One region of the Vibrio sp. F13 genome, then DNA from elsewhere that is predicted to be linked to it. Evidence: riboswitches for the same ligand, from Rfam matches in the RefSeq annotation. Region 1 holds a riboswitch; the other holds the start of a gene.
What was found. A riboswitch is a leader RNA that binds a small molecule or an ion and turns the genes downstream of it on or off. The one in region 1 is predicted to bind lysine.
Positions count from the first base shown of each region.

Region 2: another riboswitch for lysine. It lies ahead of lysC (lysine-sensitive aspartokinase 3); the one in region 1 lies ahead of LMH68_RS02580 (Na+/H+ antiporter NhaC family protein).

Region 1 covers NZ_CP170175.1:572,213-577,118, forward strand. The annotation lists gene hisG (ATP phosphoribosyltransferase) at 1-888, opposite strand, end outside; His leader region at 942-1,077, opposite strand; gene LMH68_RS02580 (Na+/H+ antiporter NhaC family protein) at 1,268-2,860, opposite strand; lysine riboswitch at 2,973-3,150, opposite strand; gene LMH68_RS02585 (H-NS family nucleoid-associated regulatory protein) at 3,515-3,925, shown strand; gene LMH68_RS02590 (inosine/guanosine kinase) at 4,120-4,906, opposite strand, start outside.
Region 2 covers NZ_CP170175.1:1,394,803-1,399,708, forward strand. The annotation lists gene LMH68_RS06255 (PglL family O-oligosaccharyltransferase) at 1-1,526, shown strand, start outside; gene LMH68_RS06260 (pyridoxal-phosphate-dependent aminotransferase family protein) at 1,639-2,778, opposite strand; lysine riboswitch at 2,955-3,132, shown strand; gene lysC (lysine-sensitive aspartokinase 3) at 3,241-4,608, shown strand; gene metH (methionine synthase) at 4,724-4,906, opposite strand, start outside.

The sequences.
Region 1 (4,906 bases):
CATTTTTTCGATTGGTAATACTAGAATCGAGCTTGCACCCAACTCTTTCAGCTGTTCCATTGTTTCCCAGAACAAGTTCTCTGTACTTACTAGGTGCACGGCAACTTTGTCTTTGTCTGTAGATAGAGGAAGAACCGTTGGATCTTCAGCACCAGGCAGTAGTGCTTTGATTTGCTCTAGTTGAGAGGTTGGCGCGTGAAGCATGATGTACTTCGACTCTTTCGCTTGTTGAACACCCTGCATACGAGTCAGTAGTTTTTCAATCAGTGCGGTCTTGTCTGCGTCGAAGTCGCCAACACGTTGAATCAGTGTTGCTTTCGATTGGAAGATAGCTTCTGCTTCTTTTAGGCCGTTCGCTTCAAGCGTTGCACCTGTAGAAACTAAATCAGCGATAGCGTCTGCAAGGCCAGCGCGAGGCGCGACTTCAACCGAACCTGTTAGCATACAAGTGCTGAACTCAACACCCTGCTCGTCCATGTAGGCTTTAAGTAGTTGTGGGTAGGTTGTCGCAATACGTTTGCCCGCTAAGTCTTGTGGGCCGTTGTATTCTTCGTCTTTATTAATAGCGATTGAAAGGCGGCAACCACCGAAGTCTAAACGACGTAGTGTGCGGAACTCTGAAGGCTCTTTAAGAGCAACACGATCTAGACGAACTTCTTCTAGTTCATTTTCACCGATGAAACCAAGGTCAACTACACCATCCATGATAAGACCTGGGATGTCGTCATCACGAACGAGTAACAAGTCGATTGGCATATTTAGTGAGTGAACCACTAGGCGCTCACCCATGATATTAAATTTAACACCACATTTTTTAAGTAGGTCTTGGCACTCTTTACTTAAGCGACCTTTCTTTTGAATTGCGATTCTTAGGCGTTGTGTCTGCATTGCTGTATCCCTGTGCAAATATTTGAATTTATTGATTATTTAAAAGCGCTAAAACTAAAAAACCCTCGGGGACTTTGTCATCCCGAGGGTTTAAATCTAAATTCTTTTGACTTAACCTCCGGGAGTAATCTTGCTCCCGGGTATACGTAAATCTCCCCGAAAGACTAGATAGGGTGATGATGGTGATGAATGTTCATTACTAATTTACGCATACTTATCAGCTCTTAGGTTGTTTGCTGTCTTGTCTCCACACTAACTAAGCTGACATCCTTTTTCAACCATTTATTCGAACTTTTTTCACGAAACTTAAAATTAAATTAACAGGCACAAAAAAGGGAGGCAAACGCCTCCCTGATAGTTTACTGATTAACTTTCAATTTTAGCTTTTGCACGTCGCCATTTTGCAGCGAGAGAAGTAAGCCAATGCAAAACATACAGCAACAAACGTTAGAGACGCTGCGCCAAATGCGATGCCAATTGAAGATGTCATACCTAGAGTGATGAAACCAATGCACGATACGAACGCTACAGACAACGCGTATGGAAGCTGAGTCGAGACGTGGTCGATGTGGTTACAACGAGCACCAGTAGAAGACAGAATCGTCGTATCTGAGATTGGAGAACAGTGGTCACCAAATACTGCACCCGCTAGAACCGCACTTAGCATTGGAAGAATCAGTGCGATATCCGATGCTGCAGCCATGTCACCTGCGATAGGTAGCATGATACCGAACGTACCCCATGAAGTACCTGTAGAGAACGCCATAACGCCCGCTAGAAGGAACAAGATAACTGGTAGCCAGTGGTAATCGATGCTGCCCGTTACTAGAGATGATAGGTACGAACCTGTTTTCATGTCGCCGATTACAGAACCGATAGTCCATGCGAATACAAGGATTAGGATTGCGCCAAACATAGAGCTTGCACCAATCCACATTGTTCTTGCGATATCGGCCATAGATAGCTTTTGCTTGAATACTGTCGCTAGTGCTACTAGTAAGCCGATAACACCACCGTAAACAAGAGATTTACCAACATCTGTATTTTCGAATGCACCAAGTAGGTTAAACGCTTGACCATCAGCAGCTAACGCTTGACCGCCTGTGTAAAGCATCGCAGCTACAGTCGCTACGATCAATGAAACGATCGGCATGATTAGGTCAGAAACAGAACCGTTCTCGCTCTCTTCGATGTCTAGCTCTTCGTTTAGATCGTGAGCTTGCTGGCTATCGTTGTCGCCTTCAAAGCCACGACCTTGAGACGCTTCGATCTCGTGATCGCGCATCTTACCAACATCTAGACCGAACCACGCCACTGCGAACACCATCAATAGTGCAAATACCGCGTAGAAGTTCATTGGAATAAGACGAACATAAGCACCTAGAGCAGAATACTCTGTCACACCATGTGTTACTAAGATGCCACCAATAATAGTAATGATGTAAGCACCCCAACTAGAAGCTGGCATGATCACACACATAGGAGCCGCAGTAGAATCAAGAATATAAGCTAGCTTAGCGCGAGATACGTAGAAACGGTCTGTAACAGGACGAGAGATTGCACCCACTGCCAAGCTGTTGAAGTAATCATCAACAAAGATGAATACACCTAAAAATGCAGCAAGCAGTTTTGAACCACGCTTGCTCTTAACTCGAGACTGAGCCCACTCAGCGAATGCACGAGTACCACCAGAAAGCGTTAATAGCGCTGTTGTCATTCCAAGAATAATTAGGAAAGCAATGATGCTCATGTTCCAAGTATTGATACCACCATCTTCGATGAAAACACCAGATGCTTTAGTAAATACGTAGCTAGCGGCATTACCTACTGAATAGTCAGCCAGTAAGATGGCACCCATAACGATACCGACACCCAAAGAAACCAATACACGGCGGGTAACAATAGCAAGGCTCAAAGCCACAAGGGGCGGAAGCAAAGATAAAGGTGATGTTGCAAAATCTATTAAATTCATGATCTTCAAAAACCAGTTTTTTATTTGGCTAGAGATCTACTGCAGACAAACTTGATACGGCTGACCAAGCTCATGTTGAACTAAGCGAAAGGGAAGTGAACACTTCACCCAACCCTACAGTAGCGCTCCATAGTTTAAAATTAAGACTATGGCAGTGTTGTACCTATTGAGCACAACCCCAGCAAATTGCTTAGATATACAATTTACTTCGGCAATTACACCTTTCATTCCCGTTCATTGGCATCACCCCAACGGAAGTTACTTTTTATAATTGCACCTCTACGTGCGATAACATTATTAACCGTGTAAACCAGAGTTTAACAACAAATTAACCAACACCTCGCATCAGGTAGCCGCAATTGTACTCATCAAGAGCAACAATGCAACATATCATTCCGAGAAAAATAGCTTTTTGTTAATGAACTAATCAATAGAAGAATAGTCTACATAAGTTGACTACTCCACCTGTCACATATCATTTTTTAAGATATTCTTAATAATTATTATAAATTCAATAGAAATACTGCTCTGAATTTTCAACTATTCATCTCACTTTTATATTTAAATATGTAATAGAAGAAATACTATTTGTTTTATTCCTAGGCTCTGTTTATTATTAGGAAGATTATTTAGTTTACCTTGATGGAAAATATCATGTCTGAATTAACAAAAACTCTATTAAATATCCGCAGCCTTCGTGCGTTCTCACGTGAATTAACTCTTGAGCAACTTGAAGAAGCGCTAGACAAGCTGACTATTGTTGTACAAGAGCGTCAAGAGTCTGAAGCTGAAGAGCGTGCTGCTAAAGCAGAGCAAGAAGCTAAGCTTTCTGCTATTGCTGAACAAATTGCAAAAGACGGAATTGATGTTGCCAATCTTATTGCTGCACTTTCTGGTGAAGCAAAATCTAAAACAACAAAAGCTAAACGCGCTCCTCGCCCAGCGAAATACAAATACGTAGACGCAAACGGCGACGAGAAGACTTGGACAGGTCAAGGCCGTACGCCTTCAGCTATCCAAGAACAGCTAGATGCTGGTAAATCTCTAGAAGAGTTTGCTATCTAAACATTTAGTTTACTTAGTGAGTAATCAATTACACGCTAAGCGATAGAATTAATATTTAAGTCGACCCAAGTATTATTTACGACTTCAATATATTCAGAAACAAAAAAGGCTCCTTTCGGAGCCTTTTTTATATTTGTACTATCAGTATTAGAAACCAACTGATACTGATAGTACTACTGATTAAAGAAAGTAACTTATCTTTCCCAGTACGCTTCTTCTAGGCTATCTTCTCTTTCAGGAAGGCCACGAGATAAACGTGGAGAGTGTTGAACCAACACTTCATAGCTAGCACGGTTAGAATATTTACAAACTTGTGAGAACGAAGAGTACGTCAAGAATGAATGTTGGTGTTTACTTGAGTTTGGCACGTTTTCTTTGTGGTACTTATTAGCAGCCATATCATGTAATAAAGCTGATAACGCAGCATCACCTGCACCATTGGTATTTTTGATCTTTTCTGGTCCACCCATGTATGGCGCAATGTGCGAATACACTTTAGTTGGGTTTTCACATAAATCTTTATGCGCAGGACGGCTAAATTCAAAACGGTTGAATTCCGCAATTGAACCTGGAAGTAAAGGCAGTGACGTTTCACGCTTAGCTGCATCTTCTGTATAACCAGCCATAAATAGGCCAACAGGTCCCGCAGTACATAGAACAAGGTCTACCCAGTCTAGCGCTTTATCTGATGCAGCCAGTGGATCGCTTTCACCCGTTAACGCTTCAGCTTCGTCTTCATTCATTGCAACAACCGTTACGTGTTGCTCAAGGAAATCTTTCCAGAATTCTGGATCATCTTGAATAACGAACTTAGTACCTAGTGTAAGAACGACTGGCACATCGTATTTCTTCGCGTATTCGATCGCTTTCATTGTTGCTTCAGGCATCGGGTCGCCTGGCTTACAGCGAACTAAATAAGCCGTTAAAACTAAAGCAGAAGCACTTTTGAAGATTTTTTCAGGAATGCTTTCTGGTTTTAAT
Region 2 (4,906 bases), 820 kb from region 1:
CCAAATTAACAATTGGCTTGTTGATTAGCTGCATCATACTCACGCTACCCATTTTATACAGCAATGCTGCACCTCAAGGAGCGTCAGGACGCTTGCTTGGATTGTGGGCGGGCTTTGCCTTATTTGTGGTGCTGCAGCAATTTAAGTTCAGCAATAAACACAAGCAACGTATGTTGTGGTTCATTGTACTTGCTGTTGTTATACAAGCACTATTTGGCTATGTGCAATATTTCTTATTAGAACCTGGCAACCTATTTGGCTACAACACTGCTGCAAACCGACCATATGGGATATTTCAACAACCGAATGTAATGGCAAGCTTTCTTGCTACTGGTTTTGTGCTGTCCGCTTACCTTTTAGCAAGGCAGCCGGCTAAATATAACCATAAGATCAGCGAATCATTCCTACTGTATTTAACTCCAACCTTAACCGTGCCCTTGCTGATCATCATTGCATCACGTACCGGATGGTTGGCCGCTGTCATTGGGTTTATCTGCATTCTGCCCTATCTATACAAGTTCTCGACCAAGAAACGCTTCTACGGATGGTGCGCATCAGTGCTCGTCGGTGTCTTCGTCGCTTTTTCGGTGATCAGCCTAAGTGCGACTGATAGCCTCGCTAGCAAGAAAGCGAACCTAGAAAGCCCGCGCGCTTATACGTTCCCGCAAGCTTTAGATATGATGATCGAAAAGCCATTTACAGGTTATGGTTACGGGAAATTTGAGTCTGAATACACGCTATATACAGCTCGCCAACATCAACTCAACTCGAACTATCATCCAGGTCTTCCTTCAATGGATCACCCGCACAATGAGTTCCTGTTTTGGGGAGTTGAAGGGGGGATTGTACCAATCATCGGAATCTTGATTGCTGCAATATTGGTGATGTCACGCATAACAAGTTCAGCAAAGGGAACACGTCTAGCCCTGCTCGCGTTATTTATCCCAATCCTTTTGCACTCTCAACTTGAGTATCCTTTTTACCACTCGGCGATTCACTGGATAATATTCATTATATTGATTTACTGGGTAGATCAGCGCTCTTCCCGACATTATCAACAGTCGTTCAGTATCATCAGCAAGACCCTATTTAGAGTGTTGAGCTTAGTGCTCCCTATTTTGGTCAGTTTTTATATGTTGAGCGCCCTGCACACCAACTATGTACTGACTAAGTTTGAACTGTCTAAGCCGAAAAATCCGGACATTCTTAAGCAGGTAACGAACCCAGTGGTGTGGAAAGATCGCTACGATTGGGATATATACAGCACTTACCTTAATATCGGCCTCTACAAAGCCGACCCGAGCCTTATACAGCCTTACATCGATTGGTCACTGGAGATCATTAAGAGCAAACCAAGACCGGCTTTCTACAGCAATCTGATTCTGGCGTATCAAGGCCTAGGAGAAGAAAGTAAAGCAGAGCAAATTCGTAGCGAAGCGAACTTTTTATTCCCTAACAGAGACTTTTCAAAGGTTCAGTATAAGAAAGTGTCACAAGCAGAAGATAACGTTTCGTCTGCAGAATAATGTTAAGAATTCGCAACGCAAGCTTCACTTAGTAGGCAGTAGGAGCTTGGGGTAGATACAAAAAAGCGCACGATCTCTCGTGCGCTTTTCTTTTTAATTTCAGTTCATGCAGCTACTTCAAAACATCTTTTAGCGCTTTTAGGCACAACGCGACATTCTCTTTACGAGCACCGTAACCCATTAGGCCGATACGCCATGCCTTACCAGCCAAAGAGCCAAGCCCAGCACCGATTTCAAGATTATATTCTTCTAAAAGCTGCGTTCTGATCTTAGCCTCATCAATTCCTTCTGGGAAATAAAGTGCATTAAGCTGCGGCAGGCGGCTCTCTTCATCAACCACAAACTTTAACCCTAGAGCTTCTACGCCTTCTTTAAGCTCTTGGTGCATCGCATGATGACGAGACCACGCATTATCTAAGCCTTCATTTTTCAACAAAACCAGCGACTCATGCAGAGCATAAAGGCTGTTCACGGGTGCGGTATGGTGGTAGCTACGCTTACCTTCTCCACTCCAGTAACCTAATACTAAACTTTGATCCAAAAACCAGCTTTGCACTGGTGCTTTACGGGCTTTCATTTTATCAACCGCACGCTGAGAGAAAGTCACTGGAGATAGCCCTGGCACACAAGACAGACACTTTTGGCTGCCAGAATAAACCGCATCAAGCTGCCACTCATCAACCAGCAATGGCACACCACCTAATGATGTCACTGCATCAACAATCGTTAACGCATCAAACTGACGAGCGACAGCAGAGATAGCTTGAGCATCAGATAACGCTCCGGTTGATGTCTCTGCATGCACAAATGCAACAGCAACGGCATCGGGGTTTTCTGCCAATGCTTGTTCTACCTTTTCAACTGAAACGGGCTTGCCCCATTCGTCATCAACAAGGATCGCTTCGCCACCACAACGCACCACGTTTTCTCGCATACGCTCACCGAAGACACCGTTACGACAAACAATCACCTTTTCACCAGGCTCAATCAAGTTAACAAAACAGGTCTCCATACCTGCACTGCCCGGTGCAGAAACGGCAATCGTAAATTCGTTTTCAGTCTGGAAAGCGTATTTAAGAAGCTGTTTCAGTTCATCCATCATCGCAATAAACAGCGGATCTAGGTGACCTATGGTTGGACGGCTCAAAGCCTGTAACACTTGAGGTGAGATATCTGAAGGACCAGGTCCCATTAACGTTCGGTGTGGTGGATAAAAGCTATCGATAGCAGTAGTGAGTGGTAAATTAGACATGTACATCCCTTACGTTAATGTTGTGAACAATCCACCCTAAAGCAAATTGATTACCTCAGCAATTAGCCATAAGTATTGAGGTCAAACCACTGTCACATAATTGTTAAAATTATTTTTCAATTATCTCAAGTTACGGATTGACATTGTTACCACAAAAACGTTCAATGAAACGGCTATCTAGCAGAAGAGGAGCACTGCCCAGGCAGATGTTTTGTGGAACCGCATTTCCAATACAAAACATTTATGGGGAGCAGTGCCGAGATAATAAAAGGATGCAGGACCTTTATTATCGGTTGAGCGGGCTGAATCCCGTCAACTGTCGCCATTTCTATATGGTGAAGAGCTTCTGAGGTTACTATTCTAATAATTCCTCTCTTTTTGCTCTAAAACTCTCTTCGAAAAACATCGGACGTTGGATTACCCAACCGTAATTTTATTTTAGGAAGTCGTGGGAGATATATCGTGAGTGCATCTAATGTAGCTGGTTCTTTTAATGTCGCTAAGTTTGGTGGAACAAGTGTTGCCAACTTTGAAGCAATGAGCCGTTGTGCTGCCATTATTGAAAACAACTCAAACACGAAACTGGTCGTGAGTAGTGCATGCTCTGGTGTCACTAACTTGCTGGTTGAACTAGCAAATGGTGTTCAAGACAAAGCTCGTCGTCAGGAACTAATGGCGCAATTAGCGGACATTCACAACGCAATTCTTGACCAACTCGCAGATCCAATCAGCATCGAAAAAGAAGTCCACAGCATTCTTGATGACATTGCGAGCGCTGCAGAGGCCGCATCATTCCAAACAAGTACTAAACTGACGGATCACCTTGTCGCATGTGGCGAGTTGATGTCGACACACATCTTGGCTCAGATCATCTCTGAACGAGGCACTCCTGCTGTTCGCTTTGATATCAGAGATGTGATGCGCACTAATGATGATTTTGGTAAAGCCGAACCTCAACTAGAAGATATTGCCGCTCTAGCGCAAGAGAAACTGATTCCACTTTGCCAACAACAAGTTGTCGTTACCCAAGGTTTTATCGGCGCTGATAGCGAAGGTAACACCACGACTTTAGGCCGCGGTGGCAGTGATTACTCAGCAGCACTGATTGCCGAATCTGTACAGGCGATTGGTCTAGAAATCTGGACGGATGTTCCAGGTATCTACACCACAGATCCTCGTATTGCACCTAAAGCTTCTCCTATCCCAGAGATCAGCTTTAGTGAAGCATCGGAAATGGCAAACTTTGGTGCAAAGATACTGCACCCTTCAACTCTAGTACCTGCATTGCGCCACCAAATCCCGGTATTTGTCGGCTCTTCTAAAGCACCAGAGTTAGGTGGAACTTGGATTCGCCAAGAAGTTGAAAGCTCACCATTATTCAGAGCACTTGCTCTTCGTTGCAACCAAACGATGGTTACGCTTCGCAGTGCAAACATGTTCCATGCTTACGGCTTTTTGGCGAAGGTATTCGAGATCCTTGCTAAACATAAGATCTCAGTCGATCTCATCACGACTTCAGAGATCAGTGTCTCACTGACTCTCGATCAAACAGACACATCAGGTGGTGCTCCTGAGTTACCAGAAGCTGCTCGACTGGAGCTTGAAGAGTTGTGTTCTGTAGATATTGAACACGACCTATGCCTTGTTGCGCTTATTGGCAACAACATGAGTGAAAATAAAGGCTATGCAAAGCAGGTGTTTGGCACTCTGGAAGATTTCAATCTACGTATGATTTGTTACGGAGCAAGCCCACACAACTTGTGCTTCTTGCTAGATGCATCTGTTTCTAAGTTGGCGATCCAAAAACTTCACCAAGAGTTATTTGAATAAGGCGATGGTTAATTAATTGGTTTTAATTAACCAAACCCCAGATACAAAAAGGGTTGCTCTTGAGCAACCCTTTCTCTTTTTTACTTTACGAACCAAAGCTCGTCATAGATTCAAACTAGTTAATGTTTGGACCTAACCACTTCTCAGCTTCCAACATATCCCAGCCCTTACGAGCAGCATAGCTATCCACTTGATCCTGTTGAATCTGTGCAATAGCAAAGTATCTAGCATCAGGGTGTGAGAAATACATACCCGACACTGAGGCACCTGGCCACATTGCGTAACTCGTGGTTAGTGA